DNA from 4 places in the Gluconacetobacter entanii genome. Region 1 is predicted to be linked to each of the others. Evidence: riboswitches for the same ligand, from Rfam matches in the RefSeq annotation. Region 1 holds a riboswitch; each other region holds the start of a gene.

Region 1 (8,075 bases):
GTTTTATATGATTTAACAATAATATAAATTAGTACTTTCTGTTCGTGTATTTATACTTAAAAAGTAATGCTGCTGTGCAGGCCGAAAATCGCTTCGTCACCTACGCGGCGCAAACCGGTCCAATCCGGCGCGCCGCCCGAAGGGTGCCATACGTACTGAAAATCAGGCTGCATGACCATCCACGGCGTAACCTGCGCCTGATAGGTCAGTTCAAGATGGTTTTCATTGCCCTGCACAAGCGTCTGACTGTCGCGGTCAAATTGCCGCAGGCCGGAACTGGCGCGACCAATGCCCCAGCCCAGACCGATCGTGTCGTTATCGCGCCCCTTAAACGGCGCCTTAAGATTCAGGCCGGCGTCAATAGCGAAGCTGATCTGGTTACGATCACCGCCATTACCCGTGGCGCGTACGAACACGCCCACCGAGCGGGCCGATGTGAGCGACGGCCGCCAGATCATCTGGTCGATGATACCATACACCATCCAGTTACCCCGGTCCCAGCGCGGGGTCAGGTCACTTTGTGGCGTGGCAGCAGTGGCGTTGGCCACTGCTGCTCCTAACGAACCGCCATTGCGGTTGTAACGATAGTCGGCGAACTTCGCGGTATCATAGAACCCGCCCAGCTTGTACACGCCCGGCAGGCCAGGATTCTTGGTCACGTTCGACATGTCGGCCGGCTGCGGGTTGAGCGCGTATTGCAGTTCGGTCATCAGCAGGGCACCGGTGCCCATGTTGAAATTGGTGCCGTTGGCGCCATCATAGGTCTGGCTGGTGGGATCGGAATTATAGCCACTGATGGAGCCGGTAGCCTGCTGGATGGGGGTAGAATTATAGCGGTTACCCGGCGGATTGTCGTCCGCTGCGGCAAACATGAAGGTGAACTTCTCGCTCGGCCGGTAGCGGATCCGGATGGCGGGAGACGACAGCGGCCAGGACGGCCCGCCGCCATACAGGTTGACCGAGGGCGCCATGGGCCAGCCGAAATTGGCGTTGAGGTAAAGCGAGGCGTAATCGCTGATCAGGAACTCGGTATCAAGATCCTGCTGGCCGATCTTTACGTCCAGCTTGCCGCCAAGGAAAGACTGCTGGTACCATAGTTCGAACAGGCGGGTGGAACGGTCAGCCTCAAATCCGCTGACAGGGTTGAAATTGGCCAGATGGTCCTGCGAGATCGAGCGCCCGCGTGTCTGCAGTGCGCTGACATTGAACAGCCCGCCCTTCAGCCCGAACAGTTTCTCGGTATCGACGGTCAGCGTGGGCATGGTTACACCGTCGTAGGACGGGCCGGTGCCTGATCCGCCTGCACCATCATTACCAGAAGCCGAACCGCCAGTCCCGTTGCCCCAGAGTTCATCGACTTCCTGGATGTCGAAGCTGATGCCGTGCTTGTACATCCATGACCGCGCGCCCCACATATTGCCTAGCAGGTTACCACTGGTGTCGAGTTTATCGTCACCAGCCGCCTTCTCCGCAGCATCGGCTTGCGCGCGCTCCGAATCACGTATGGTTGCTGGGTCGATCTGCTCAACCAGCGGAGTGGAGTTGCCAAGGCGCGCCCGATCTTCCTCGATCTGGGTCTGAGGAGCCTGAGCATAAGCGGCTGAGTATGCGAAGAGGCTTCCTACCAGAGTGGAATTGATAAAAAGCACACGAGCCGAGCGTCGCGTAACGCCCGGAGAGTCAAGAAATGTCATGGAGGGAGCCTGTCGGGGAAGCGTCGGTAAAAGGAGCAACAATTCCGAATGCAGTCATTTCCCGACTGGGAAACAAACACGCATGCCATCGCGACAGAGCGTCAAAGAAGAAAATGCATCACGCCTTGATCCGCCTCCGGCTCCACCCGCCCGGCGACATATCTGAACTCGACGGTAGGTCTCCTGACTCACGGGTCACCACGTTGCATCCGCCTTCCCAACCGAAGTCAGTGGCTGCTACCCAATCTGGTAGCTGAGGACACAATGCTCGCCGTCTACAGTTGCGGGGGCAGCTGTCGACTGAACTCCCGGGGAAATTGCCCCAGCCAGAGTTATACGACATTCCCTTTTCACCCGTTCGCACGGGACCGTCGACTTGATAGACAGTGTTATAAAATTCTTATCCCCAAAAAGGCAAGACAGGATAATTAGAGAAATCCCTTCCTGATGGATATTGACCGCCTGCGCTTCGGCGTTTCACCTGCAGCCGTGGCAGTTCATGTCAAATTATGTCAGGCTATGCTCTTTTAGGAGTTTTAGATTAAGGGAGAGTAGATTATACCCCTGCAGGCCATAAACGCGGAAGCCGGTGAGATCCCGGCACGGTTGCGCCACTGTAAGCAGGTGTAGAACACAATTTTCTACCCGAAAGTCAGACCCGCGCATGGCTCCGTTCCGAGCGAAACAGGACGCATTTTTCCTGAGGAGTCGTATAAAATGTCTGATACTGCAATAGGTTCCCACGCTATCCCCTCTCCCGCGCCTATTCCCGTCAGGGAGATAGCGCCGTGGTTGGTTTTCGGCTTGCTGATGCTGCTGGCCCTTTATTTTGTCGGCGCAGAGGAAGGGGCGACATCAATTATTCCTGGCATGTATGTGCACGAGTGGGTGCATGACAGTCGCCATCTTCTGGGTTTCCCCTGCCACTGACATGGAAAACAGAATGATGGTCCGCACCCTACTTATTCGCGGAATGCTCGTCGGTTTTCTGGCCGGCATTCTGGTATTCAGTTTCGCAAAAGTTTTTGGAGAACCTCAGGTCGATCATGCCATTGCATTTGAATCTGCCATGGACGAGGCTAAAGCCAAGGCAGATCTGGAGCGAGGCATCCATGATGTTGAAGAGCCGGAACTTGTAAGCCGGAAACTTCAAGCCAGTTACGGATTGCTCACAGGTGTAATGGTTTACTCGACAGCGTTTGGCGGGCTTTTCGCTCTTGTATTTTCTTATGCAAATGGGCGCATGAAAAGCACAGACCCTCGTGTTGTGTCTGTTCTGCTGGCGATAACCGGGATTATTGCCGTATATGTGGTGCCAAGCATCAAGTATCCTGCCAACCCGCCATCCGTAGGAAACCCGGATACAATTGGCATGCGGACAGAATTGTATTTTATAATGATGCTGGTCTCCCTACTGGGGATGATCGCAGCCACAATGCTTCAGGGACGCTTACGTCAGCAATATAATGCATGGACGGCAACCTATCTTGCAGGCGCGTGTTATATTCTGATTGTCTTTACAACAGGCGAGTTACTTCCTGCGGTTAATGAAGTCCCCTCTAATTTCCCTGCTGATTTGCTCTGGAATTTCAGGATTGATTCCTTAGGCATGCAGATCATCATGTGGACCACACTGGGTCTGGGTTTCGGTGCCTTTACTGAATATGCAAATCGAAACCGGTTTGGATATCGTAATGGCGCTAACATTCAGCTTAATGGGGTGACTACACGAAAGTGCATTTAACGTACGCTTAGAGAGAACGTTAAACGAACTATCATGTAAGGTTTAGCTGTAGGCTGAGGCGCATCCCTTTCGGCCGTAGTTTTACAAAAGGTCGCGTAAGTCTCTCGTAACCTGCGCTCGGAAAAAGGTGACGAGTGATCTATCCGCAGCAAGCGCTCAGTTTCGAAGGTGCTATCGTCATGAACTCGAGGCAGACAGGGACTCAATTGTTCGACGTGGTAGATTGAAACAGTAGAAAATGAAGAATGTTTTAAGTGGGCACCGATAGGTAGATTGATCGGACAGTCACTCTATCCAAAGGAACACGCCCGATGTTTTACGAAATTGCCACACACGGCGTGATAACCGTCATATTATTCTGTGGCTTTCTCGGCATGCCACTGCTGGGCATCGTTGCAATGATCCTAGATCTGCGCCGAAAAGATGATCCGAGAGAACCTGCGACCGCTGGCCGAGGGCCAGTCTGCATTGCCTATACTATCTGATTGCTGGCTCAGTTTCCGCCGCTTGACTGTAAATGCCATAAAATCTGACGCAGACGAGTTTTAATCTGCCTTGGTTAAAGTCTACGCGCGTCATATGGTGATATCATACCAAACTTGATCGATGATGTACGCGCGCTTGGCGCGTGCTCCTTATGAGAGACGCCGCCGGAAGAACCAACGGCGCCAGTCTCCTGCCTTGTAGCAAGACTTATTTAGAAACACCAAGCGGTGCCGTGAATATACGCCCGTCGACATCCGTGAAGCGAATAACCGATCCGTTTGCCGGCGTATGGGCCTGCGTTACCCACGGGAGGGTAATGGTCGCCTTCGCCCCCATCGGCGCACGGATACCGTAGGGCCCCGGGCCAAATTTGTTATAGGCGTAATCATTATCGAAGTTCTGCTTCGTCAGGGCTGACAGAGCTTTGGCATCCCAGTGTTCTGCGATCACTTTGTCCGGCCCGATAACGGCTGCATCAACGATGTGCACGGGTGCTTCAGGCGTTCCTGCATCCAGATAGGCATGAACGCGAATACCGCCATCAGCGAGAACGACCGCATTGGACAGCGTCACGTGATGCTTCGTCGGGCTCACCGGCCCACTATGGAACGGCGTAACGACGGAACCGCGAAAATAGCTGTAGGTGCTGACGTTGTAGATCAGGACAAAGCCGAACAAAGCCAGCGTCAGGTTCCGGAATGGAATATCCGCCAGCGGAAGCGGAAGCGCGCCGCTCGCCCAACGAAACCAGGCGCTGTCTGCGAGACGCGGACGTCGGGCCAGCAACACATTGTCGAGGCTGAAAGCACTCGATCCGCCGAGCAGCAGGGTCGTTCCCATAGCCAGGTTACACGCGGCCATCGTCCATTCGTCGATACAGGTCGCGCCCTGCCAGCCGAACATGGCCATCAGGATCACGGAAAAACCCATCGAGACGAGCGCGGACGCCCGGGTCATGAACCCTGCCATCAGCGCGGCACCGGCGATCAGCTCGGCGGCGCTGAAGACGATGACACCTGTGTAGAGGAGCCAGAAATGCTTCAACAGGAACGAGATGACGTGTTCAAAGCCGAACAGCGCCCCAGGCATCGCGGTTTGAAATTTGTTGGCCATCCAGTTGTGGCCGCCCCAGGCGTCGAGCTTGGAAGGCGCATAGATGAAACGGCGCGACCCGCCGCCCCAGTAAATGAACCCCTGAATGACCCGCGTTGCCAGCAGTGCGAGGCCGCCGATGCGCCAGTTACGCTCGGCTTCGGTCAGGGGTCGGGCGGTGGCGCCAAAAACGGCGCGCTGCGCTGATGCGTGTGTGATACTCATGTTCGCCTCCATTTACTCGCTGTCGTGATCCGGCATGCTGCCGCCGTGATAGGCCTTGAAGCCGTAGCGTTCGAAAATCGCCAAGGCGGTTGGCGACTTGATGAAATCGAGCCAGAGCTTTGCGGCCTGAGGGTGCGCGGCCCCCTTCACCATCGCGCCCGCGTAGATCGCCGTGCTGTTCTGATCGGCGGGAATGTCCACATGGCTGATGGCGTGCCCGGTCTGTTCCTGGAAGATCGCTTCGGACTGCCATGTCACACCGGCGTCAGCGAGGCCCTGCATCAGGAATAACGGCGTTTGCCGATGATGAATATGCGTCAGGACCGTGCTGCCGTTGGCAATTTTCGTCTTGTAGACGGCGTTGGCCAAAGCTTTGCCGCCCGCCTTGTCCAGTGATGCCTCGATCTGGCGCGCGATGCCCTCGAATTCGGGATTGGGCATCGCAAGCCTGATGCCCGGGCGGCCGAGATCCTTCAGGGATTCGACGTGGCCGGGATTGTCTTTCGGAATCATGATCGTGAGCGTGTTCGTGACATAGGGCACGGCAGGCGCCGCAAGCAGGCCACTCTTGATATACTGATCGATCTTCTTGAGGCCCGCGAAATAGGCGTCGGGCTTGGCCGTCCACGTCATATTGCCGGAGGTGATCGTCCCGCCTGCTTCGATCTGGCGGATCAGCAATCCGGGCGGGATCGTCTCCCAATAGATCTTTCCGGAGAATTCGGGATGCTCATGCTCGAACGCCGAGACGAGCGGCGCCATGGCGAAGAAGTAGTTTCCCCCGACATACAGGACGAGGCTCGGATTCGTGATGTCGCCATGAAAATCGGCCAGAACATCGACTTCCGGGACGGTGAATTCGAAGCCGCGCCGTGTCGCGTCGTTGTTCTGGCCGTGCTGCCACGGCGGAAACACGTCTTCTGCGTAATGCGGGGTCTGCGCCTTGCCGTTCCATTGCACCGGATCGGCCAACGCCGCAGCAGTCGACAGCACGAAAGTCGCCGCAGCTGTGGCCAACAGGGTTTTTCTTATTCTTGACGGTGTCATGGTCGTTCTCACTTCACGTAGCCGAAACCGGCATGTTGCAGTTCAGGGATCGTTGCCACGATGCCGGGGGTCAGGACGACGCCGTCGATCAGGTGATTGGTCAGTTCGGCGGCCATCTGCTCGTGTGACAGACGATCGGGATTGATACCTTTCTCGATCAGCTTGCCCGTCTGCTCCCAGATCGCGTTGTGGCAGGCCATGAAGACGACGCCGCGTTTTTGCAAAATCGGGATCGTGTTGCCTGCCGCTCCGAAAAGGCCTTTCGTATCCTCGTGAGCCGAAGCATCGAGAGCACCGTCTGGCGTTTTGATAAGCGTGTTTGACGCAAAGGCCGGCCCGGCGAGCTTCGCCAGCTGATACTTGTCCCAGATTGTCTGGTCATAGAGGGCAAGGTGAGCGGAGCCATGCGTGGCCGACACCGCGAGAAAGTCCGGGTGTCTGAACGAAAACACCTGTGCGTTAACGGAATTGCGCATCAGGTTGAGCCAGGGGCTATCGATTGCTGTGTTGTCCCAGACCTGCTTCCGCTCGCCGCGATAGGCGATCACCAGATCAAGTGCCTGGGCGTCCCACATGTGCGGGTCGTCGAGCACCATCGGCACGGTCCTGAAATCGCGGCGGCGCGGGGATCTGGCCAGCTGCGAGGTCAGCACGGCAAGATTGCCGGTTCCGTCCGCATGGGACGAGGAAGATCGTGCTGCCAAGGCAGTGGAAGTGGTGGCGATCGTGGCGCCGGCGGTGGCCGCCATCAGGCCCAGCAGGGCATGGCGACGGTCGGCGCGAAGGTTTGAAGTCATGTCGTTCATAGTCGGTCTCCTTTGGAGAGCCTGATCATGCGCTTCTCTTGATCACCTGAACCAACTCATTTGAAAGCACGAAACGTTCGATTTTCTTGATCGCTCGTCGATGTGACTTCGGTCATAGCCCCTGAAAGATCACCCCGGAGGTCCATTTCAGGCCGATGAAAACCCGCACAGCTCCACGATCGCTGGCGACACCGCCCCCGAGACCACCGCTTATTGTTACTGCCGGCTCCAGAATATGGTTAAAGCCGATATCAACGAAGCTCGACAGGCGTCGTTGCCTGGTTTGCTGCTGACGCACCACATCGGCGACCAGCGCAGTTCGAGGCCCTATCAGATGCGAGCTGACCATCCCGACCATCCATCGTTTCGGCCGCTCGTCAGGCCGAACCCTGAAGGATCGCGTCCAGGCGATTTCTATGCCGACCCTGGGCGCTTGCCTGGAACGGCCAAGCGATTTCGTCGCAACGAACTGGACGCTGTCGCGTGGTCCCTGATGGCCGCCCCCATAAGGCTCCTGGCGGATGAGCGATATGAGCATGGCCGGAACGTAGCGCCCCTGCTGGCGGAAGTTCCATTCCACTTCCGCGCCCGCCAGATTGCCATGAACACTTGACGCGTCGCCGAACTGACGCACGGGCGCAAAGCTCAGTTCGATCCGGCCGGGCAGCCCCAGCTTGATGGCCGGACCACCCCGCGCGCTGTAGCGCCCGTCGCCGGCTATACTCACGCGCTCGGCCGTTTGCAGCGCGACATGTCCTGACGGCGTGACAAAGGCGTCCTTGAGCCTGACGGGTAAATTAGCGCTCAGACCCTGGGGATCGCCCTGCGCGTGCACCGGACCCGTCAGGCACCAGGCAAACACGGCGCACAGGCACGCCCCCACAAACTCATTGGCCCTGTTGCGCAACAATGCGGCGTTATGGCCGCGGTGCCTAGCCCACGGCAACGAGAACAGCACCGAGGGCGATCAGGACAACCCCG
Region 2 (8,202 bases), on a different contig from region 1:
CGTGCCTGCAGTTCAGGGGGCAACCTGTCCGGTTTTGGACTGACAGGTGGCGAAATGTCCGATTATTCCGGCATCGCTCCCCCGATGTAACTGCCGGTCGTCACTCCCGCTATTTACGATGCGTGGGGGGGGCGCGATAAGGGCGCTCCGGCTTTTCCTCTCTCCTTCGTTATCTGGGGCCCCATGATCCGTCTCGACAGTATCAGCAAGCATAACGGCCATCGCGTGATCTTTATCGACGCTTCGGCGGCACTGCGGCAGGGGGAGAAAATCGGGCTGGTCGGCCCCAATGGGGCCGGCAAGACAACACTGTTCCGCTTGATCACGGGGCAGGAGGAACCCGACGAGGGACAGGTCCTGATCGAGCGCGGCATCACCGTGGGTTTCTTCAACCAGGATGTGGGGGAGATGGCGGGCCGCAGTGCGGTTGCCGAGGTGATGGACGGTGCCGGACCCGTGGCCGTGATCGGGGCCGAACTGTCCGAACTGGAAGCGGCTATGGCGGACCCGGAGCGCTTTGACGAACAGGACACCATTCTCGAACGGTTCGGCGAAGTGCAAAGCCGTTTCGAGGAATTGGGCGGCTATGCGCTGGAAGGGCGCGCACGTGAAGTCCTGCATGGGCTGGGTTTCAGCCAGGAGATGATGGATGGCGATGTCGGCCGCCTGTCTGGTGGATGGAAAATGCGCGTGGCGCTGGCGCGCATCCTGCTGATGAAACCGGACGTGATGCTGCTGGATGAACCGAGCAACCATCTCGACCTCGAAAGCCTTATCTGGCTGGAGCAGTTCCTGGCTGGCTATGACGGCGCCCTGCTGATGACCTCGCACGACCGGGCTTTCATGAACCGGATCATCAACAAGGTGATCGAAATTGACGGCGGCGTATTGTCAAGCTTTTCCGGTGATTACGAATTCTATGAACAGCAGCGCGCCCTGAACGAAAAGCAGCAGCAGGCACAGTTTGACCGTCAGCAGGCCATGCTGGCCAAGGAAGTCGCCTTCATCGAGCGTTTCAAGGCTCGGGCTTCCCATGCCGCACAGGTGCAGAGCAGGGTCAAGAAACTGGACAAGATCGATCGTATCGAGCCCCCGAAACGTCACCAGACCCTTTCCTTCACCTTCCCGCCAGCCCCCCGCTCGGGCGATGCGGTCGTCAACCTGCGCGGTGTGGACAAGGCCTATGGCAGCAGGGTCATCTATCATGACCTCGACCTGCTGATTCGCCGTCAGGAGCGCTGCTGCGTGCTCGGCATCAACGGGGCCGGCAAATCAACCCTGCTGAAACTTGTCACCGGCACGACCGAACCGGACGCTGGAACGGTTACACTCGGCGGTAGCGTCAGGATGGGGTATTTCGCGCAGCATGCCATGGACCTGCTGGACGGCGATCTTACAATTTTCGAAACCCTGAACACTGCTTTCCCACTGGCTCCCCAGGGGGCGCTCCGGTCATTGGCAGGCAGCTTTGGCTTCTCCGGCGATGACATCGACAAACTGTGCCGTGTCCTGTCCGGCGGTGAAAAGGCCCGCCTGGTCCTGGCCCTGATGCTGTTCGATCCGCCGAACTTCCTGGTGCTTGATGAGCCTACCAACCATCTCGATATCGCCACCAAGGAAATGCTGATCACGGCTCTGGCCGATTATGACGGCACGATGCTTTTTGTCTCCCATGACCGTCATTTTCTGGCCGCGCTTTCCAACCGCGTTCTGGAACTCACGCCAGAAGGACTCCATCGCTACGACGGTGGCTACACGGAATATGTCGCCCGCACCGGCCGCGAAGCACCGGGCCTGCATGCATGAGGCTGCAGGCTGTGTCAGGACGGCGTGGGGGCGATACGTCCGTGGATGTTGCGGCAGCGATGGCGCTGGCACCATGCCATGTTCGGACAGGACCGGTGAAGTCGGATTTTTATGATACGCATGGCCATGGCGCGATGTGGTCTGGATAACCCGCGCCCGACCCATTAGAAACAGTGGGGATCAGGATCTACGGAGTAAGGCCATTGCTACAGAAACTTCAGGAAATCAATCATGACCGTACGCCTCTGGCGAATGCGGGGGTGTGCTTCTGCGTGATCGCCATGCTCGGCCTGGGCAACCTTTTTTGCCGGTTCGTACTGCATACCGACATGTCTTACCTGATGCCCTGGCTTCTGGCTGGCGTGGTGTCCTATTTCTTTTTGCCGTCCCTTATCCTGTGGATTGCAAGGGGGAAATCGTCCTGAAAATCGTTCGCCGGTCATTGCCCGGCGGATCTACATGGCGATTTTTTCCCCCTGTTCCTGATCTGTCGGGGAGGGGACTGGACGGGGACTGCTGACCTGTGCCGATATGGCGTCGTGGGGGACAGAGATGGAACCAATGCCGCCTACCTCCTTGCTCAACGATTCAGGTACCCGTGTCAGTTTGACCGAGCCTGCCCCGTCTATGGAAATGACGGCATGGCCGGTCGGGCCTGAGCGGACCGACCCGGCGCCAGTGACGGAGACATTCAGGTCCTTCATCTCCATGGCCGCAAGGTCAACGGAACCCGCACCGGCGACCGACAGTGTGACATTGTCGGCCTGTCCATTTCCCTTGACGCTGGTGGCGCCATTGATCGCCAGCGTGAGGGTGGGTTGGTGGTAATCACGTAAATAGAGTGATCCAAAACCGTTAAGTTTCAAAGTATTGAGTTCTGGTGACGTGACAGTAACGGTCATCCTGTCATTGCGCCATCCAATATCATGGGGTTTATTCCCCTGCATATCCAGACTATCCCCATTTAGCGCGACGGCACGCACCAGACGCTCCGATCCCGTGACGGTGATGCTACTTTGCGGGGCTTGCTGATAGATCACGCGCGCGGGCAGGTTGATCGAAAGCATATGCCCACCCGGCCACGGCAGGACGCGGGTTTCGGCAGGGGAGGAGATGGCGTCACCTGTCCCGTCAAACATGGAGAATGGAAATCCCAGCGGGGCACGGGACGATGCGATACCGAAACATGTCAGTGACAGGGCGGCCCCGCCCAGCGCAATCATTGTAATACCGCGGATCATGACTGTAATTCCTTACACTCAGGCAGGAAAAGAGGGGGCTATCAGGCGATAGTGCGCGCGACCATAGCGGACGAGGAGATTGACCATCCCGACGGTAAAAAGGACACATAACGCCATGAGGGACGCGCCGCCACTTGCCAGTCCAAGGCTGACCAGCAGGCCCTGAAGCCAGTCGCCGCCGAAATCCGGGGCAAGGTGGACAACAGCCAGCGGCAGGAGAAGGCTGCCGATCAGGCAGATGGTAATCCCGGTAACAAAAAAGGCCAGGTCCAGCGCCGCCAGTGTCGTCAGCACCGGAAGCACGACAAGAAAGTCCACGGCCGCCAGACCGAATACTCCCACGACCGCGCCCAGCGCATTCGTCAGGTTCCGTTCATCCTCCCACCGGCGCAACCCCGTTTCGGCCCGCAATTCGCGGGCCAGACGCACAGGATCACCCAGGGCGGCGGCAATATCGCTGTCGGATCGGCCGGCGGCATGCCCTTCACCGAAATGCGTTTCATATTCAGAAACGATATCATCAATCACATGCCGCGGCAGCCCTCTGAGGCCAGCGCGCAATTGGTCAAGGAACATCTGTCTGCTGTTCATGGCTATGTGTTCCCGGTGTTTTTCTGCACGGTGAGCGAGGGGGACCTGTGCATGTCGGCAGGTTCCGCAGGTGAAGAAGATGGTTCAGTCGCACTGTCGGATGTGGGGGGAACGCCAAGGATGGCGGACACCGCCCGGGTAAAGGTCGTCCATGCCCTGCGCTGTGCATGCAGGCTTTCACGTCCTTTTTCCGTCAGGGTATAATATTTTCGCGGTGGACCAGACGAAGATTCAACAAAATATGTCGAAACAAGCCCATCTTTCTGCATTCGCCGCATGAGGGGATAGATGGTGCCCTCGCCCATTTCTATGGCATCGGACAATCGGCTGGCGATGTCATAGCCGTAGGAATCAGCCTGCGACAACAGGGCCAGTACGCATGGTTCCAGCACGCCCTTCTTGAATTGAACAAGGTTGGGTTCCACAGCCTTTCCAGTTTTCAGACCGTTCGCGCATCTTTTCAGGGACGTTCGACCATAGGCCATAAGAATGCATAGACAGTTACCTTATAGTAACCAGAACCATTCATTGCAAGGTACCTGTTTTGAAATTTCTGTTTCGTGTCCGGTGCGGGTGGCGAAGTGGCGGAAGGCCCATGGAAGGCCGGGTTGACAAGACCGCCCCATCCGATCAGAACCGTCCCGACGGTGTCCCCTTTCGGGGGGATGAAAAGGGAATGGAGTGCGGATTGCGATCCAATGCTCCTGCTGTCCCCGCAACTGTAAACGGTCTGGCCTTGCATTACCGGATGTTACCATCCGGGCCACTGGAAACCGCGGTTTTCCGGGAAGGTTGTGCAGGCCCCCACGCCGTGAGCCAGGAGACCTGCCGTCATGATGGTTGCGACCGGGAACTGTCGGGCGGGGTGTCCTGACGGTGTGGTGTTACGGGATCCCGTGCGGATCGGACGGCCTGTGGCAACGCGCTCTCGTGGCAACGATGATGTGACCGCGAGACCTGGACCCGATGAGTTTTTTCCGTAATCTGCTGATTGCCTCGACCATATTGATGACAGCGGGGGCTGCCATGGCGCATGCCGATACGGCCGCCGGGCAGGATACGCCACAAAAACAGGCCGTCAGGCAGTATGTCATCCGGAATGGAAAATCGAAGGCGGTTGTCTTGCCGGGAGCTGATGGCCTGCCCGACCAGATCAGCGTGAGTGCCGCGCGCAGGCCGACATCGGCCGATGATATCGGCACCAGCATGACCATCATCACCGAAAAGCAGATCCAGACCCAGCAACGGCGCAGCCTGACGGATATCCTAACACGCCAGCCCGGCCTGAACGTGGTGCAGACGGGCGGGGCGGGTGGTGTCTCCTTCATCTACATGCGTGGCAATAATCCCAACGAGGTCAAGGTCCGCCTTGATGGCATGGACATCAATGACGGCAGTTCCTCAACTGGTGCATTCGATGCCGGTCAGTTCGTGACCGATGGCATGGGACGGATCGAGATCCTGCGTGGTCCGCAAAGCGGCCTGTATGGCGCGGACGCCATGGCGGGGGTCATCGACGTCACCACGGCGCAGGGGCAGGGGCGTTTCAGGCCGTTTGTCCGTATCGAGGGCGGTGGTTACGGAACCTTCAACCAGACCCTTGGCGTACGTGGCGGCCAGGGGCGCTTTCATTACAATGTTGAATTGTCCCATTACCGGATGGAGGGATTCAATAATATCCCATCCTATATCGAACGGTATTATGGCGCCGATCATCAGCAGCGGCACGAAGGCAACCGCAATGACAACCGGAGCGCCAATATCAGGCTGGGCTATGACGTGACCCGCAATCTTGACCTTGGCCTGACGGCGCGCCTGGTGCAGGGCAACAATCATTCCTATTCATTGTATGACCTGCAGAGTGAAAATCTGTACGGTGATAAAGGTGTGCGGGAACAGACCAACCAGAATGAGGCCATCGTCCGCGGGACGGCGCATCTGGTGTCCTTCCACGGGCTTTTCGATCAGGTGCTGGGCCTTGGTTACATGACCAACCGCAACCGCTGGACGGAGACGGGGACAAGTTATGGCAGTCCGGTCAACCCCGACCCGGATTATTACCGCTCCAGCAGACTGAAGGTGGACTGGCACGGCACGTTCGATTTCAAACGGTATGGTCAGGTGCTGATCGGTGCCGAACATTTCCATGATACGTTCAACACCAGCCATACGGCCGCCGACATGTGGGATAGCGGATATGATACATCCGCCAGCATGGATACGACCGCAGGTTACGGGCAGTATCAGGGAAACTGGAAGCACATCCTCTATGGTGCGGCCAATATCCGCTATGACGCCAATTCACGCTACGGCAACCATGTGACATGGCGTGTCGCGCCCGCAATCCATGTGCCCGGCAGCGGAACCATCATCAAGGCCAGCGCCGGTTCAGGCTTTCATGGCCCCTCCCTGTACCAGCTTTTCGTCAATCAGGTGGGCGTCGGGTATTCGGAAAAAGGCAATCCCGACCTGAAGGCCGAGCAGTTGATCGGCTATGACGCGGGGGTGGAACAGAAACTGCTGCATGACCGCCTGAATTTTGGTGCGACATGGTATGACAACAGGGTCCGGAACCTGATCCAGTCCTCCCTGTCGATAGATTCTTCGTATGATTACAATTATTCCTACGCCAATGTCGCAAAGGCACGGATGTACGGGGTGGAGGCCTTTCTGGACTGGAAGGCACTCAGTAGCCTTGAGTTCAACCTGAGCTATACCTGGACCCATACCCGGGACGAGGCGACCCATGACGAACTCCAGCGTCGCCCACAGCACAAATTCAATTTCAACACGACATGGACCCCCATCCGCGACCTGACATTTTCAGGGAACATCCTGTATACGAGCAGTTGGCGTGACCTGCCGGTCATCGGCAGCGAGTCCTGCAGCACATGCGGCAGGGGGCATGGATATTTTACCATCGACGTGGCCGCCAATTATAAAATCAACCGCTATGTTTCCGTCTATGCCCGGGCGGACAACCTGCTGAACCGCCAGTTTGAGGAGCCAATCGGCTACCTGCAACCCGGTCGCGCCGGTTATGGCGGGTTTACGCTGAATTACTGACATGAAAGGCATGGTGGAAGCAGTTGTGGCCGGTTTCCTGGCCTGTGTCCCATTGACGCAGGCATGGGCGCTGCCGCGCGTGGCCTCGCTGAACCTCTGCACCGATCAGTTGCTGCTGCTGCTGGCCGAACCGGGGCAGATCGTGGGGGTCACGCCACTGGCCCGGGACTGCTGGAACGCGGTATTGTGCGAACAGGCGCAGCATGTTCCGGTCCTGCGGCCCACGGCGGAAAATATCGTGGCGTCCCATCCCGATGTCGTGCTGGGCGGCGTCTATACGGCGGCTGTTGCGATGCAGGCGGGACGGGATGGGGGCGCGCAGGTGATCGCATTGCCGCCCGCCAGGTCCCTGACGGATATTCCGGCCCAGATCATGACGGTCGCCAATGCCATCGGCGTGCCTGAACGGGGGCGGCAACTGGCCACGGCCTTTGCCACGCGCCTGGCCTCCCTTCCGGTCGGGCGCAGTCCCACCGATCCCACGGCGGCGGTCTATGCCGCCAATGGGTTTGTCACCCATGCCGGATCGCTTTCGGATGATGTCCTTGCCCATGCGGGATTTCGCAATTACGCAACGCTCATGGACCATCAGGCCTCTTCACGGTTTTCCATGGAACTGCTGATCGCACGGCCGCCCGACCTGCTGATCCTTGACCGTTCGGGGAAGGGGACGTCCCTTGCCCAGTCCATGCTGGACCATCCGGCGTTGGAGGAAGCCTTTGCAGGCCCCCATCATCTGGACGTGCCCGCGCGGCTATGGCTGTGTGGCCTGCCGCAGACACTCGACAGTGTCGTCATGCTGCGTACCGCGCGCCACAACCTTGAAATGTCCGCCCCGTGAAATCAGCCCCTAAAATCCTGCTGCTGAATGTCGTGCTCCTGACTGGTGTTATGGGACTGTTTGGCGCGTCGCTCATGTGGGGGGAAACCCGCATCATGTTTTCGCATGCGCTGGCGGACATTCTGGCGGGACGGCATGGCGCCGGGGCGATTATCGTGGGGCAACTGCGCCTGCCGCGCACCCTGCTGGCCATCATGGTGGGCGGGACGCTGGGCCTGTCGGGCGCCGTGTTGCAGGGATATCTGCGCAATCCGCTGGCCGATCCCGGCATTCTGGGTGTATCGGGTGGGGCCGCACTCGGGGCGGTCAGCGTGTTCTATACCGGCCTCATGCAGGTTTCCATCGCGGCCCTGCCGCTGGGGGGGCTGACGGGCGCGCTGTGTGCGGCCGCCGTGCTGATGGGACTGGTGGGACGCGGCGGCACGCTGGTGCTGCTGCTGGCGGGGGCGGCGCTCAGCAGTTTTGCGGCGGCCCTGACTGCGCTGGTGCTGAACCTTGTGCCCAGTCCCTATGCGTCATTCGAGATCATGCACTGGCTCATGGGGTCGCTGACGGACCGGACCTTCACCCATGTCTGGATCTGCCTGCCGGGTGTGGTGTGCGGCACGCTGCTTATGCTGTCCGCGGGGCGCGCGCTGGATGCGCTGACACTGGGGG
Region 3 (8,202 bases), on a different contig from region 1:
TCATGTGCGCGCCCGCAAGGGCGGCAAGGTGCTTGCCCACCGGGGTAGACCCCGTAAACGTGACCTTGCGGATGACGGGATCGGCAATCAGCGTCTCCGAAATCTCCGCAGGCGTGCCATAGACCAGTCCCAGCACACCCGCCGGCACACCCGCATCCGCCAGCGCGCGGATGAAGGCCGCGGGCGACGCCGGGGTTTCCTCCGCCGCCTTGACGATGATCGAACATCCCGCCGCCAGCGCGGCGCCCACCTTGCGCGCGACCTGGTTGACGGGGAAATTCCACGGGCAGAACGCGGCCACCGGCCCGACGGGACTGCGGATCACCTCCTGCATCACGCCCGGCGTGCGGGCGGGGACGATGCGGCCATAGGTGCGGCGGCCTTCCTCGGCCATCCAGTCGAGCACGTCAGCGGCGGCCAGCAGTTCGATCCGTGCCTCGCCCACGGGCTTGCCCTGTTCCATCGTCATCAGGGTCGCGATGTCGCCGCTGCGTTCCCGCAGGAGCGTGGCCCCCCGGCGCAGGATGTCAGAGCGTTCCAGCGGGGAGGTGCGACTCCACGTCGCAAAGCCACGGGCCGCCGCATCCAGCGCACGACGCAGGTCCTGCGCCGTGGCATGGGCGACATGGCCGATCACCTCCGCCGTGGCGGGGTTGATCACGTCGATCGTGCATCCCGTCGCGCCATCGGTCCATGACCCGTCGATATAGAGCTGTGTGTTGCAATAGGCTGTCATCGGTTTCCTGCTTTCGTTACCCGATCCATCATGTGCGCACATGTCGCGCCATATTCGCATGAGCGCACCAGCGCAGCACATATCCAGATCACAAAACAGACAGTTCACGCGGATGTCGCTGCACAGGCGTCGCAAAACCTGCGCCTATCGCGCGTCCGCACGCCCGGCGGCCGCGTGCCCACACGGCCCCCATGTGCGGACGGGGCGCGGCGGACGACCTCTCCTGAAATTGTACAACTTATTGATATCTGTTCGTTTTATCCTGATCCGCCACAGGTTACGGACCGCAATCTGGACAGGGGAACATCCCTGCCTGCCATGACCCGCCGGAGAGCGCGCCGATGTTCAACGCCATCATGATCGACAAGACCCGCGCGGGATCGCGCGCCAGCGTACGCAGCATTGACCCCGCCGACCTGCCAGAAGGCGAAATCACGGTACGCGTCGATTATTCCTCCCTCAATTACAAGGACGCGCTGGCGATTACCGGGCGTGGCCCGGTGGTGCGGCGTTTCCCCATGATCCCGGGCATCGACCTGGCGGGGGAAATCCTCGCCTCGGACGACCCCGTCCATCGCCCCGGCGACCAGGTGATCGCCAATGGCTGGGGACTGGGGGAGGAGCATTGGGGTGGCCTGTCGCAGATGGCGCGCGTGCATGGCAAATGGCTGCTGCCACGCCCGCGTGGCTTTTCCGCGCGGCAGTGCATGGGCATCGGCACGGCCGGCTATACCGCGATGCTGTGTGTCATGGCGCTGGAGAAGGGGGGCGTCACCCCCGGCGATGGCGACATCGTCGTGACCGGGGCGGGGGGCGGCGTGGGCGGCATCGCCATCGCCCTGCTGGCGCGTCTGGGATATCGGGTGGTGGCCGTGACCGGACGTGACAGCCTGACGGACTACCTGCGCGGGCTGGGCGCGGCCGAGGTCGTGGGACGTTCGGCCCTGACCTATACCCCCCGCCCGCTACAGAGCGCACGGTGGAGCGGGGCCATTGATGTCGCAGGGGGAAAGGTGCTTGCCGCGCTGTGCGCCAGCATGCGGCCCGGCGGCGTTGTCGCCGCGTGCGGACTGGCGGCGGGGATGGACCTGCCGCTGACGGTCGCGCCGTTCATCCTGCGTGGCATTACCCTGCGCGGGATCGACAGCGTGATGTGCCCGCGGGAGCAGCGCATGGCCGCATGGGCACGACTGGAACGTGACCTCGACCCCGCACTGGTCGATTCGATCTGCGCGGAGATCACCCTGAAACAGGCGATCACGACATCGCCGCAACTGCTTGCGGGCAACATCCGCGGCCGCATCGTCGTCAACACGCGCGAGGGGTAGGCCCGCACCGTCCTGACACCCGCACGGGCGTCAGGACAGGCAGGCGCCGGAACGGATCAGTGGCAGGGGAAGCCGAGCAGGTGGCGTCCGTCATGGACGAATTCATGGACATAATGTCCCGACACCAGCGAGGTCGCGCCCTGTTCCGCGCCGACGAAATACAGCAGCAGTGACGCGATCACGAGGCCGAACGCCGCCCAGGGCAGCAGGTCACGAACCGGAATCGCGGCAGGTGCGGAGGACAGGCCGCCCGTGGGCAGGACGGAAGATGTGTGGTTCATGGCAAATGCACTCCCTGATCAGTCGTGATCCCCGACTAACCGATTTCACGACCATCGGCAAACGCTTCACACCGGGCAGCGGGCATGCATGGTCGGTGGCAGGGAACCATGACTTCCCTTTGTGGATGCAAGAACGCAGAGTGTTTGCGTCGCGCGGGCTGACGGAGGAGAACATAAAAAGTTCTGGGTGGCGTCTTTTTCAAAAAGCAATGTTATCTGAAGCTTTTTGAAAAAAGCTTCACCAAAAACCTTTATAAATCCACCAGATGTCTTCCGAACGGCATTTTCAGACAATCCCTTAAGAGAACAGAAGTTTTTTGGTTCTTTTTTTCAAAAAAAGAACACGCCTTCTCCTGCACACGAAACCAAAGTCTGCCATGCACCTGACCTGCCTGTCCCTTCCCGCGCCCGACTGCCTGCGCCGCGCCATCATTCCCACCCATGACGACCTGCCCGCCCTGCCCCCCGGACAGGCCGCGCGCTGGTGTACGGATACTCCCGTCACCTGTGGCGATGACGCTGCCACACAGGTCGGGTGCTGGACCGGGCGCACGCCCCTGCCCCACCGCGCCCTGCGCGCGCGCCACCATGGCGCATGGCAGGGGCGCGCCCTGCGTGACCTGCCCGCACAGGACATGGCGGCGTGGATCACGGACCCGCACTTCGCCCCACCGGGGGGCGAAAGCCTGCGCGACGTGCTGGCGCGCGCGGCGGCATGGCTGTCATGCTGTCCCACCGATCGCGGGGAAATGGCGCTTGTCGCGGATGCGCTGGTCATACGCGCGCTTGTGCTGGCGACGCTTGGCGCGGATGCGGCGGCGTTCGCGGCCCTCGACATCGCGCCATGCACACGGACCGTCCTGACATTCCACAACCGATGGCGGGTGCGTGAAACAGGGGGGATTGCAGCGTTTTGACTCTGCATGGCGGGGGCGTATAAAAGCCCGCGTGATGGTTCCCGCAAGGGATGAAACAGGGAAGTACGGTGCGTGGCGCGGCAGGCCGCCGCACACAATGCCGTCGCTGCCCCCGCAACTGTAAGTGGCGTCAAGCGCCCGGCAGGTCGCCCGTGTCCGGCATATGTCCGACATGGCGCGGCACGTCACTGGCCCCCATGGCCGGGAAGACGCCGGATGCGCGGGCACGGACACCCCAGTCCCTGTCCCGGCCACAAGTCAGGAGACCTGCCATCATCGTCATGCCCCGCCCTTGCGGGACATGGCACGATTACTGGTGTCGCAGGTCCGGCGGGGTGCCTGGAATGCGATGACGTCCTGATGTCCGCGCCGCGCATCGTACGTGATGCCGCACGGTCGATGCACCCCGGCCATGTCCACATCCCCCATCCGGGATGAGGCGACGACAGCGCAGGATGAACGTGCAATGACCACAGGCGACGTCCCCCTTCCCCCACCGGGTTCCGACACCCCTGCCATCCACATCCATGTCTGCGTCACCTGCCTGCGCGGCCTGCCGGTCGGCGCGCCACCACCCGGGCGCGACCTGCACGAGGCGATGCGCGAACGCGCGCAGGGCACCAGTGTCGTGGTGCATGAGGTCAGATGCCTTGCCGCGTGCGACCGTGGCTGCACCGCCATCGTCGCCATGCCGGGGAAATGGGGATGGCTGCTCGGCCATCTCGGCCCGGAGAAGGCCGACGACCTGATGACCTACCTTGCCGCCTATGCCGCCTCACGCAGCGGCAGCGTCATGCCCTCGCGCCGCCCGGCCTCGCTGTCGGACATGGTGCTGGGCCGTTTTCCCGCCTCCCTCCTGACGGAGCAAAGTTCATGACCACACCCTCCCCCTCCCGTGCCCCTGCCGCCCGTGCAAAGGTGCCGGTCACCGTCATCACCGGCTTCCTCGGCGCGGGGAAGACGACGCTGCTGCGCCATGTGCTGTCGCAGGCGCGCGGGCGGCGCATCGCCATTGTCGTCAACGAATTCGGCACGCTGGGCATTGATGGCGAGACGCTGCGTTCATGCGGGGTGGAAGGCTGCCGGGACGAGGATATCGTCGAACTGACCAATGGCTGCCTGTGCTGCACCGTGGCGGACGATTTCCTGCCGACGATGGAGGCCCTGCTCGACCGGGCCGAGCCGCCGGAGCATATCGTGATCGAGACCTCCGGCCTTGCACTGCCCAAGCCGCTGCTCAAGGCGTTTGGCTGGCCCACGGTGCGCACGCGCATGACCGTCGATGGCGTCATCACCGTGGTCGATGGCCCCGCCGTCGCCGCCGGGCGTTTCGCCGATGACCCGGACGAAATTGCACGCCAGCGCCAGGCCGACCCGTCACTGGACCACGACAATCCCCTTGCCGAAGTGTACGAGGACCAGTTGCTGTCGGCGGACATGGTCGTCATCAACAAGACCGACCTGATGACGCCCGAACAGATCGCCATGGTGGAGCGCGAGATCCGTGCGGAGATCCCCCGCGCGGTCAAGATCGTGCATGCCGTGGACGGGCAGGTCGATCCCGTCGTCCTGCTCGGCATGGATGCGGCGGCGGAAGATGACCTGTCGGCCCGTCCCTCCCACCACGACGCGGAAGGGGGCGAGCATGAGCATGACGATTTCGAAAGCTTCGTCGCCACCATCCCCGAACAGGCCAGCGCCGACGCCTTTGTCACGCACCTGGCGCATGTGGCGGAAAAATATGACATCCTGCGCATGAAGGGATTCGCCGCAGTGCGGGGCAAGCCGATGCGCCTTGCGGTACAGGGCGTGGGCAGCCGTTTCCGCCACCAGTTCGACCGTCCCCTGCCCGAAGGCGCGCCGCGCACCGGCAGCCTTGTCATCATCGGGCAGAAGGGCCTGCCGCGCGCTACGATCGAGGCGGACCTGCAACAGGCCTGAAAGACTGTCTGAAAACTTTTATTTTCCATCAACGCCCCTGATGCCGTTGCAACCGCCATGAGCCGATGACCATGAGCACGAAATACAGAGACGACGCACATGCATCTCCTGGCGCGTGAGGTCCGCAGCCTTGACGAGGACGCGGTGGCCGAAGACCTCGGCCATGCGCCCGCCGACATCGTGTTCCTGTCATTTTCCGACAGCGACCTGCTGGCCCTGCGTGCGGCGGCCGATGCCGGGGCGGCGGGTGACGCCACGGTGCGCATCACCAGCCTGTCGCGCCTGCTCCACCCCATGTCGATCGACCTGTACGTGGCCGATACCCTCATGCGTTCGCGCTGCGTGGTGGTACGGCTGCTTGGCGGGATGGAATACTGGCGCTACGGGGTGGAGGAACTGTCGCGCGCCTGCCGCGATGGTGGCATCCCGCTGGCGCTGGTGGCGGGCGATGCACGCCCCGACCCGCGCCTTGCCGCGCTGTCGACCATTCCCGCCGCGACACTGGACCACCTCGATGCGCTGCTGCGCGCGGGGGGGCCACGCAACATGGCCGCCGCCCTGCGCGTGATGGCCGGCCTCGCGCGTCAGGGTGACATGGCGGAGACGGCGCCGGACACGTCCCCGCCCGAAACCCTGCCACCCGCCGGCCTGCTGCGCGCGGCGGACCCGGCGCTGCCCCTGCGCGCGGGCGTCGTGTTCTATCGCAGCCACCTGCTGGCGGGTGACATCGCCCCCATCCTTGCCCTGTCGGACACGCTGGCGCGCCACGGGATCGGGGCGGACCTGTTCTATGTCGCCTCGCTCAAGGACCGGACATGTGCGGCGATGGTGCGCGACTGGCTGACGGATGCGCCGCCCGATGTCATCGTCAACGTGACGTTCTTTTCCGCGCGGGGGGAGGAGACGGACATCTCCGCCCTCGATATCGCCGATGTGCCGGTGATCCAGGCGCTGCAGCCCGGCGTGACGCAGGCGGCATGGCGCGACAGCACGCGCGGCCTGTCGCAGGCGGACCTTGCGATGCAGGTGGTGCTGCCCGAACTTGACGGGCGGATGCCCGGCGCGCCGATCTCCTTCAAGGAGGAAACGGCCCCCGGCCTGCCCGCGCGCCATGTCCCCTATCCCCCGGGGCTGGAAATCGTCGCCGCCCGTGCCAAAGGCTGGGCGCGACTGGCCCACCTGTCGCCCGCCGCGCGGCGGGTGGCGATCGTCCTGTCGGATTATCCCGGCGCACAGCGTGATGGCGGTGGCGACGGGCAGGCGGGCCATGCCGTGGGACTGGACAGTTTCGCCAGCCTGTCAGTCCTGCTGACGCTGCTGCGCGCCGAAGGGTACGACACGGGTCACGACACCCCGCCCGACAGTACCACGCTGGCGCACCTGCTGGCGCGCGCGCCGGCCACGCCGTTCATGACACTGGCACAGTATGAAACCCTGTTCGCCACCCTGCCGCCGGAGGCACGCGATGCCCTGCTCGCCTGCTGGGGCGCGCCGGCCGGGGACCCGGCGGTGGTGGATGGGGCGCTGTGCCTGCGTCACCTGACGCTAGGCCATGTCACGATGGCGCTGCAGCCTGATCGCGGGTCGAAGCTGGACCGCAAAAGTGGGTACCACGACCCCGACACGCCGCCACGCCATGCCTATGTCGCGTTCTACCTGTGGCTGCGCCATGGGGTGCGGGCCGACGCGATGGTCCATCTGGGCACGCATGGCACGCTGGAATGGCTGCCGGGCAAGGCGGCAGCGCCCTCGGCCCGATGCTGGCCCACGCTTCTGGCGGGGGGGATGCCTGTCCTTTACCCCTTCATCGTCAACAACCCCGGCGAGGCCGCGACCGCGCGTCGGCGGCTGGGGGCAGTGACCATCGGCCACATGACGCCCCCGGTCATGGCGGCAGGCCATGGCGATGGCCGCACCGCCGAACTGGAACGGCTGATCGACGAATATGCCGCCGCCGACGGTCTGGACCGCAGGCGCGGCGCGATCCTGCGCGGGGAAATCCTGCAACGCGCGGGGGACCTCGGCCTGCTCGACGAAAGCGGCCCGCGCCTGGACGAGGATGAGGACGAGGCCCTGGCCCGGCTGGATGCCTATCTGTGCGACGTGAAGGACCTCCAGATCCGCGACGGGCTTCATGTCTTTGGCCGCCCGCCGCCGCATGCCCGCGCACTCGCGACCACCATCGCGCGGGCCTGCGGGGCGGATGCGCCGGCCGACCTTGAAGAGCGGCTGCATGACTGCGGCACGGCGGAGGCCTCCGCCCTGCTGCGGGGACTGGACGGGCGCATGGTCCCGCCCGGCCCGTCGGGCGCCCCCACGCGCGGGCGCGCCGACGTGCTGCCGACGGGGCGCAACCTGTTTGCGATGGACCCGCGCGCCATCCCCACCCGGTCCGCCGTGGTGCTGGCGCAGCGCGCCGCCGACCTGCTGCTGGAGGGGCACCTGCAGGACGAAGGCGATCACCTGTCTTCCATCATCATCGACCTGTGGGGGTCATCGAGCCTGCGCACGGGGGGCGAGGACCTGGCCCTTGCACTGCTGCTGATGGGCACGCGCCCGGTCTGGGACAGCGGATCGGGCCGCGTGCGCGGGATCGAAGTCATTCCCATGGCGGTGCTGGACCGTCCGCGCGTGGACGTGACGTTGCGCATTTCCGGCCTGTTCCGCGATGCGTTCGCAGGGCAGATCGCCCTGTTCGAGCAGGCGGTGCAGGCCATCGCCGACCGGGACGAGGACCCGGCCCTCAACCCGCTGGCCCATGGCGTGCGCGGCCTGACGGGGGCGGCACGGCTGCGGGCGACGGCGCGCATCTTCGGCACGGCGCCGGGGTGTTACGGCACCGGGATCGAGGACATGCTGGCGCGCGACGGGTGGGACGGGCGTGACGACCTTGGCCGCGCGTGGATGGCGGGATCGGCATGGACCTATGGCGGCACGCGGGAGGGCACGCGCGACGACGACGCCCTGCAACGCCGCATCCGGGCCGCCGACGTCATGCT
Region 4 (4,491 bases), on a different contig from region 1:
CCATGAACACAGATATGAGCATGGTACTCCCTTCCATTGCGTCGCGCCTAATGGCGACCATTACGGAGCCAGAGCCGGTTGTTGCAATTCGGATGCTTATTGCGGCCTGTCTGGATCAATCCTCGTCCCTTCGCCTGCGGCTACCAGAGGTAAAGCAGCTTTTCGCCCGCTTTATAGCCGCCATTATGCGTGAAAGGACAGATGCTCTGGAGGCTATTGCCAACTCGGTGGAAAAACAGATCACCGCGCTGTCTTTTCGTCCGTTTACGCCGCGACAGGTTCGACAGATTCTGGGGATCACCAACCAGGAGCGTCTTTTCTGGACACGAGACGGGCGCCTGCACCAGACAGGAACAATCCTGAACAATCAGCGCGGCCAGAAATTCAGAGTTCCTGTATATTGTGCCGAGAGAATTGGATGGCTCAGTCAGAACCCAGACATGATCGCGGCATGGCGTGACGAGGATGCTCGCATCCTGACTCAAGAAGGCCTGTCCGATGCAGATCTTTCCAGTTAATCCGCTCCGATTCCCGGTGAAACGAAAAATGGCCTCTCCCGTCCCTTCGCCTGATTTTATTCTCATACAACAGCGGCGACGTCAGCGTTCTGTCTCGGTATCCCGCCTTATGGAATCCGCACCTCTGCGGGAAGATGTAATTCAGGCAATAGCCAAGACTGAACTCCCTGCCCCCAATCCGGAAGACCGCATTCGTGCGGATGGATTTGAAACATTCCTACGTCTGGTACCTTCCGCTGGCCGATTACCCGCTGCGCCGAAGGCGCGGGGCGACTATCTTGAGGAACTGTTTTCGCCCCTGCTATTAGAAGCTCTCGCCTATGTGGATACAGCCCGCGATTTATCGGACACGCACGGGGTCGAGGCGCTCATGGCCTTGCTTCAGGCCTATATTTCCGCGCAATGGACAATTGGCGCGCGTGACGCCGCCATGCACTTGTATAGCGCATCAAGCCCGAACGCCTGATTGACAACATAGTGGCTAACGCGCGGGCGCGTATCCCCGCCCGCGTGTTTCGAAGATGAAGACACTGAGTGACCTACACTTATTGGATCGGAGCGACAAGTTTGATTGGCATCAACAAGCTCTTCGTTCCATGCAGGCCGGCATCGCGTTTCGAGGAATTGGGCGTTCCTCTCACTTCGCGCATAATGGAATGAGACCCTTGATTGATGATGGCCCCGCGCGAGCGGGTTAAAAGGGAACGCTGTAACGCTCTGGCTGGACAATTCTGTTCCGGGAGCCAGTCAGCGGCTGCTCCCGCAACTGTATGCGGTATGCCACCAGTTCGTTCACCTGCGGGTGAGCCACTGTTTCCCTTGGGGAATGGGAAGGCATGAACTGGCTGGCCATGATCCGTGAGCCAGGAGACCTGCCATCGTCTGCAAACCACGTCGTCGGGCGGGATGCACCGAAGGCAGGAGATTTCCCATGCGTCATGGGAAGACCAATGCGGCCGATCAATGCTCCCGATGTTTCCTGTTTCTGGCGGAGACATCGTGATGCGGCATCGTAGGACCGCCGCGTTTCTGCCAACCGGCCTGGAGCGCCCGAGTGTTGCTGGAGGCTCGTACTGGGCCCCTCAGGCCGGGGCGGCAGTGGGAAGCGGGCGCGACAAGAACTTCATGGAAAACGTCCATGCCGTAGATAGCACCCTCGCCGCTCATTCCCATGGCGCGCACCTCGGGGCATCAATCATGCGCTTTTCGATCCGAATTCTCCGATAAATCCGCCGATGTTCCATAATTTTAGTCACGTACGAAGCGACGAAAGACACATCATGAATATTGCGCAAAAAGCAACCTGTGTCTCGTTAATACTCAGTGTCATGACTCGAGGGGCTGCTGTTCACGCACAAGTTCCTCCAGCGACAACAGTTCCGCCCCCCGTTCTGGGGCAATGGGTCACCAAAAATCACAAGGGTGTTTTCGAGATCACACGGTGTGGCGACCATTTGTGTGGAAAGCTGGTTGGCCTGAACTATAGTGATGACATCCCACGCGACCAGACGGGCCGTTCGGAATGTGGGTTGCCCATGCTGCGGGACTTTGTGCCGGATCCGGATCAACCAGATCGGTGGAACGGGTCCATTCTCGACCCCAATACCAATCATGTCTATCAAGCGCGCATGTGGGTTAACCAGTCCGGACAACTCAAGCTACGGGGCTATCTTGGGATTCCGATGTTCGGACAGACACAGACATGGCTTCCTTATCGCGGTCATATCGGCCCGAACTGCAAAATGAGCACCTGATCGGCGTGGTGCCTGGTCAGGAGAAGATGCCCATGCGCCTTGAGACGGGGCATGAGCATCTATCAGTTTATTATCCGATATCTTTCCGGGACGGCATGCCATTCTGGATAAGCAGTTGGCGCAGCGCCATGATAACTGGAAAGACCTCCTGATTCCGGTCGCCGTCCTGCTCCCGCCAGGCCTGCTGCTCCAGTTCAACAATTTCGCGATCTTCTGTGAAAACACGCTCCGTAAAGGCGATCAGCAGCGGCCACGCCAGATCCAGTAAAAATGGTATTTTCAACCTGCGTATGGATAGAAGCCCGAATACGCGATTGGTCAGTTCTTCCCGGTCCTGTGGCACATATGCAATCCACAGTTCCATGACCGGTTCATCAATCCCCTCCGTCGAGATCCGCAATGTCTGATAGGGATACTGCGTGCGGATGGTCATGACATCCCGATAGGCAAAATCCCGGCCATCCTTGCGACGCTGCCCGTAAATCAGGGCCTCGCTCAGCGGCTGCCTGCCAGACGTGCGGGCAAAGGTATAGCGGGCCTCCACAAAATCCTCTCCCCGATCCATGCCTAGAAACCGTGGTTTCATGCTTCCGACCAGTCGGCTGTGCAAGATTTGGTGGTTCATGTCCATCAGGTTTTCATGCATGAAGCTGTAGTGACATTGCACGACTTTTCCAAACCGGCGGGTGCGGTAATGGGGGTCACGGACACGCGGAATGTCCGGCAGCGCAATGCTATCGGATTTTTCCAGATCCCCCATGAACACAAAGATGAGGCCGTCCTTCTCCCGGCATGCCCATGTCCGCAGTCGTGGCGGTTCGTTTTCCAGCTTCATGCCGGGGGAAAAACACTGGCCACGCCGACTGTATTTCAGTCCATGGTATGCACAGCGAATGAAATCTCCACACACTTCTCCCTTGCTGAGTGGTAACTGCCGGTGGGGGCAAACATCATCCAGCGCAAAGATGGCCCCGGCCTCGGGCCTGACCACCACGATGGGTTGCCCCGCGTACCGTACGCCAATCGCCCTGCCCCGACGAAGCTCGCGAGACCATGCAACCGGATACCAGAAATCCGGATTGCTGCGGACACGACGGATGTCCTGTTGTGGCAAAGCAGCCCCATCCAGGGCGGCTGTTTCCGATGTATTTCCTGTCATGATATTTTCAATGTCTCACGCTGTTATCAGCGCATGGGACAAAACGGATATCATTTTCGCAAAAGTCGCGGATGGATGCGCTGCGACGTGCTATCGTGCGCCGGCTGGCCACGGCCACGATTTCGGACATTTTCCGCCGCAGGACGCTCATGATGTCTGGATCAGCCAGGCCATCCCTGTCACTTAACGCACCCGATGGCGCGATCATGAGACGATCCGGCCGATGCGAACGCAGCGTCTGTTCCACGATGCCTTGCGCCATGCCGATGTGGGTAGGTGCCGCGCTGCAGCTATCGACCAGCCCCAGCGAGAGCCAGCGATACGCCGGGAAATGCTGCAGGACATACGCGAAATCGCGATAGCCATGCACAACGTCCACATGCAGGCCGCCAAAAGGTAGCTGCAGCACGAAAGGAAGATGTCGCCCGAAGCCCCCGCTGCCCCCGACCAGAACAAGTGACGTGGCCCTTGATGCTTCACTGAGGACATGCCAGGCAACGTCCATATGGGTCAGCGTGGCTGCGGGCAGGCCAGGATGGGCAAGGATTGGCTCATCAATCTGGACCCAGAAGCATCCCGCGTTGTTCAGTTGTTCGAAGCATTCAATATAGGCAGGTAGCAGGCGCATCAGGCTCTGGCCGACACTGTCTCCCTTTGCCATGCCGCATAATGCAAGGAAACTGACCGGCCCCAGCAGAACAGGCCGGGTGCTGATACCCAGTTGTTCCACTGCAAGAAATGCGTCGCGAGGCCAGTTGCGCGCAAGATGGAACGCCTGCCCCGGTCTGAGGATGGGCTTTCTGTAATTGCGGTGCATCGGATCACAGGCTGTGATTGTATTGTCGGTGCCCACGCCAAACATGCGGGCAGTCTGCACGACCCTGTCCCGCCATGGGCTATTGGCCGTAGCGATATGGGAAATGCCTGCCGCGTGCTGGCATCGCACCCCACGCATCTCATCAGCATCGGGAAAACCAAGTGTCGCCGTAAGCAGTCTGGCGATATTGGGGAAGTGGCTTGTAGAATACTGGCGCGCAGGCGCGCCTTCGGCCGTGCCATC

The links. Region 1 has a riboswitch for cobalamin ahead of HNH97_RS15655 (carbohydrate porin). Riboswitches for the same ligand answer to the same signal wherever they lie in the genome.
Region 2: it holds a riboswitch for cobalamin, as region 1 does, so the genes downstream of both, HNH97_RS01025 (TonB-dependent receptor plug domain-containing protein) here and HNH97_RS15655 (carbohydrate porin) in region 1, are expected to answer to the same signal.
Region 3: it holds a riboswitch for cobalamin, as region 1 does, so the genes downstream of both, HNH97_RS12230 (DUF1636 domain-containing protein) here and HNH97_RS15655 (carbohydrate porin) in region 1, are expected to answer to the same signal.
Region 4: it holds a riboswitch for cobalamin, as region 1 does, so the genes downstream of both, HNH97_RS13555 (DUF2147 domain-containing protein) here and HNH97_RS15655 (carbohydrate porin) in region 1, are expected to answer to the same signal.

Annotation. Positions count from the first base shown of each region.
Region 1 is NZ_JABJWD010000107.1:1,698-9,772, forward strand. It holds gene HNH97_RS15655 (carbohydrate porin) at 57-1,694, opposite strand; cobalamin riboswitch at 1,851-2,082, opposite strand; gene HNH97_RS15660 (CbtB domain-containing protein) at 2,412-2,624, shown strand; gene HNH97_RS15665 (CbtA family protein) at 2,638-3,438, shown strand; gene HNH97_RS15670 (TQO small subunit DoxD) at 4,132-5,241, opposite strand; gene HNH97_RS15675 (substrate-binding domain-containing protein) at 5,254-6,288, opposite strand; gene tetH (thiosulfate dehydrogenase) at 6,297-7,094, opposite strand; gene HNH97_RS18035 (hypothetical protein) at 7,207-8,052, opposite strand; gene HNH97_RS15695 (EamA family transporter) at 8,027-8,075, opposite strand, start outside.
Region 2 is NZ_JABJWD010000003.1:225,020-233,221, reverse strand. It holds gene HNH97_RS01045 (ABC-F family ATP-binding cassette domain-containing protein) at 184-1,806, shown strand; gene HNH97_RS17695 (hypothetical protein) at 2,010-2,231, shown strand; gene HNH97_RS01040 (GIN domain-containing protein) at 2,262-3,047, opposite strand; gene HNH97_RS01035 (DUF1700 domain-containing protein) at 3,066-3,638, opposite strand; gene HNH97_RS01030 (PadR family transcriptional regulator) at 3,641-4,123, opposite strand; cobalamin riboswitch at 4,267-4,485, shown strand; gene HNH97_RS01025 (TonB-dependent receptor plug domain-containing protein) at 4,605-6,704, shown strand; gene HNH97_RS01020 (ABC transporter substrate-binding protein) at 6,715-7,545, shown strand; gene HNH97_RS01015 (FecCD family ABC transporter permease) at 7,596-8,202, shown strand, end outside.
Region 3 is NZ_JABJWD010000068.1:17,307-25,508, reverse strand. It holds gene HNH97_RS12250 (NAD-dependent succinate-semialdehyde dehydrogenase) at 1-736, opposite strand, end outside; gene acuI (acrylyl-CoA reductase (NADPH)) at 1,078-2,064, shown strand; gene HNH97_RS12240 (CbtB domain-containing protein) at 2,121-2,345, opposite strand; gene HNH97_RS12235 (histidine phosphatase family protein) at 2,723-3,262, shown strand; cobalamin riboswitch at 3,281-3,551, shown strand; gene HNH97_RS12230 (DUF1636 domain-containing protein) at 3,729-4,139, shown strand; gene cobW (cobalamin biosynthesis protein CobW) at 4,136-5,203, shown strand; gene cobN (cobaltochelatase subunit CobN) at 5,303-8,202, shown strand, end outside.
Region 4 is NZ_JABJWD010000078.1:6,079-10,569, forward strand. It holds gene HNH97_RS13545 (hypothetical protein) at 3-518, shown strand; gene HNH97_RS13550 (hypothetical protein) at 499-984, shown strand; cobalamin riboswitch at 1,178-1,412, shown strand; gene HNH97_RS13555 (DUF2147 domain-containing protein) at 1,799-2,272, shown strand; gene HNH97_RS13560 (aromatic ring-hydroxylating oxygenase subunit alpha) at 2,343-3,431, opposite strand; gene HNH97_RS13565 (uroporphyrinogen decarboxylase/cobalamine-independent methonine synthase family protein) at 3,439-4,491, opposite strand, start outside.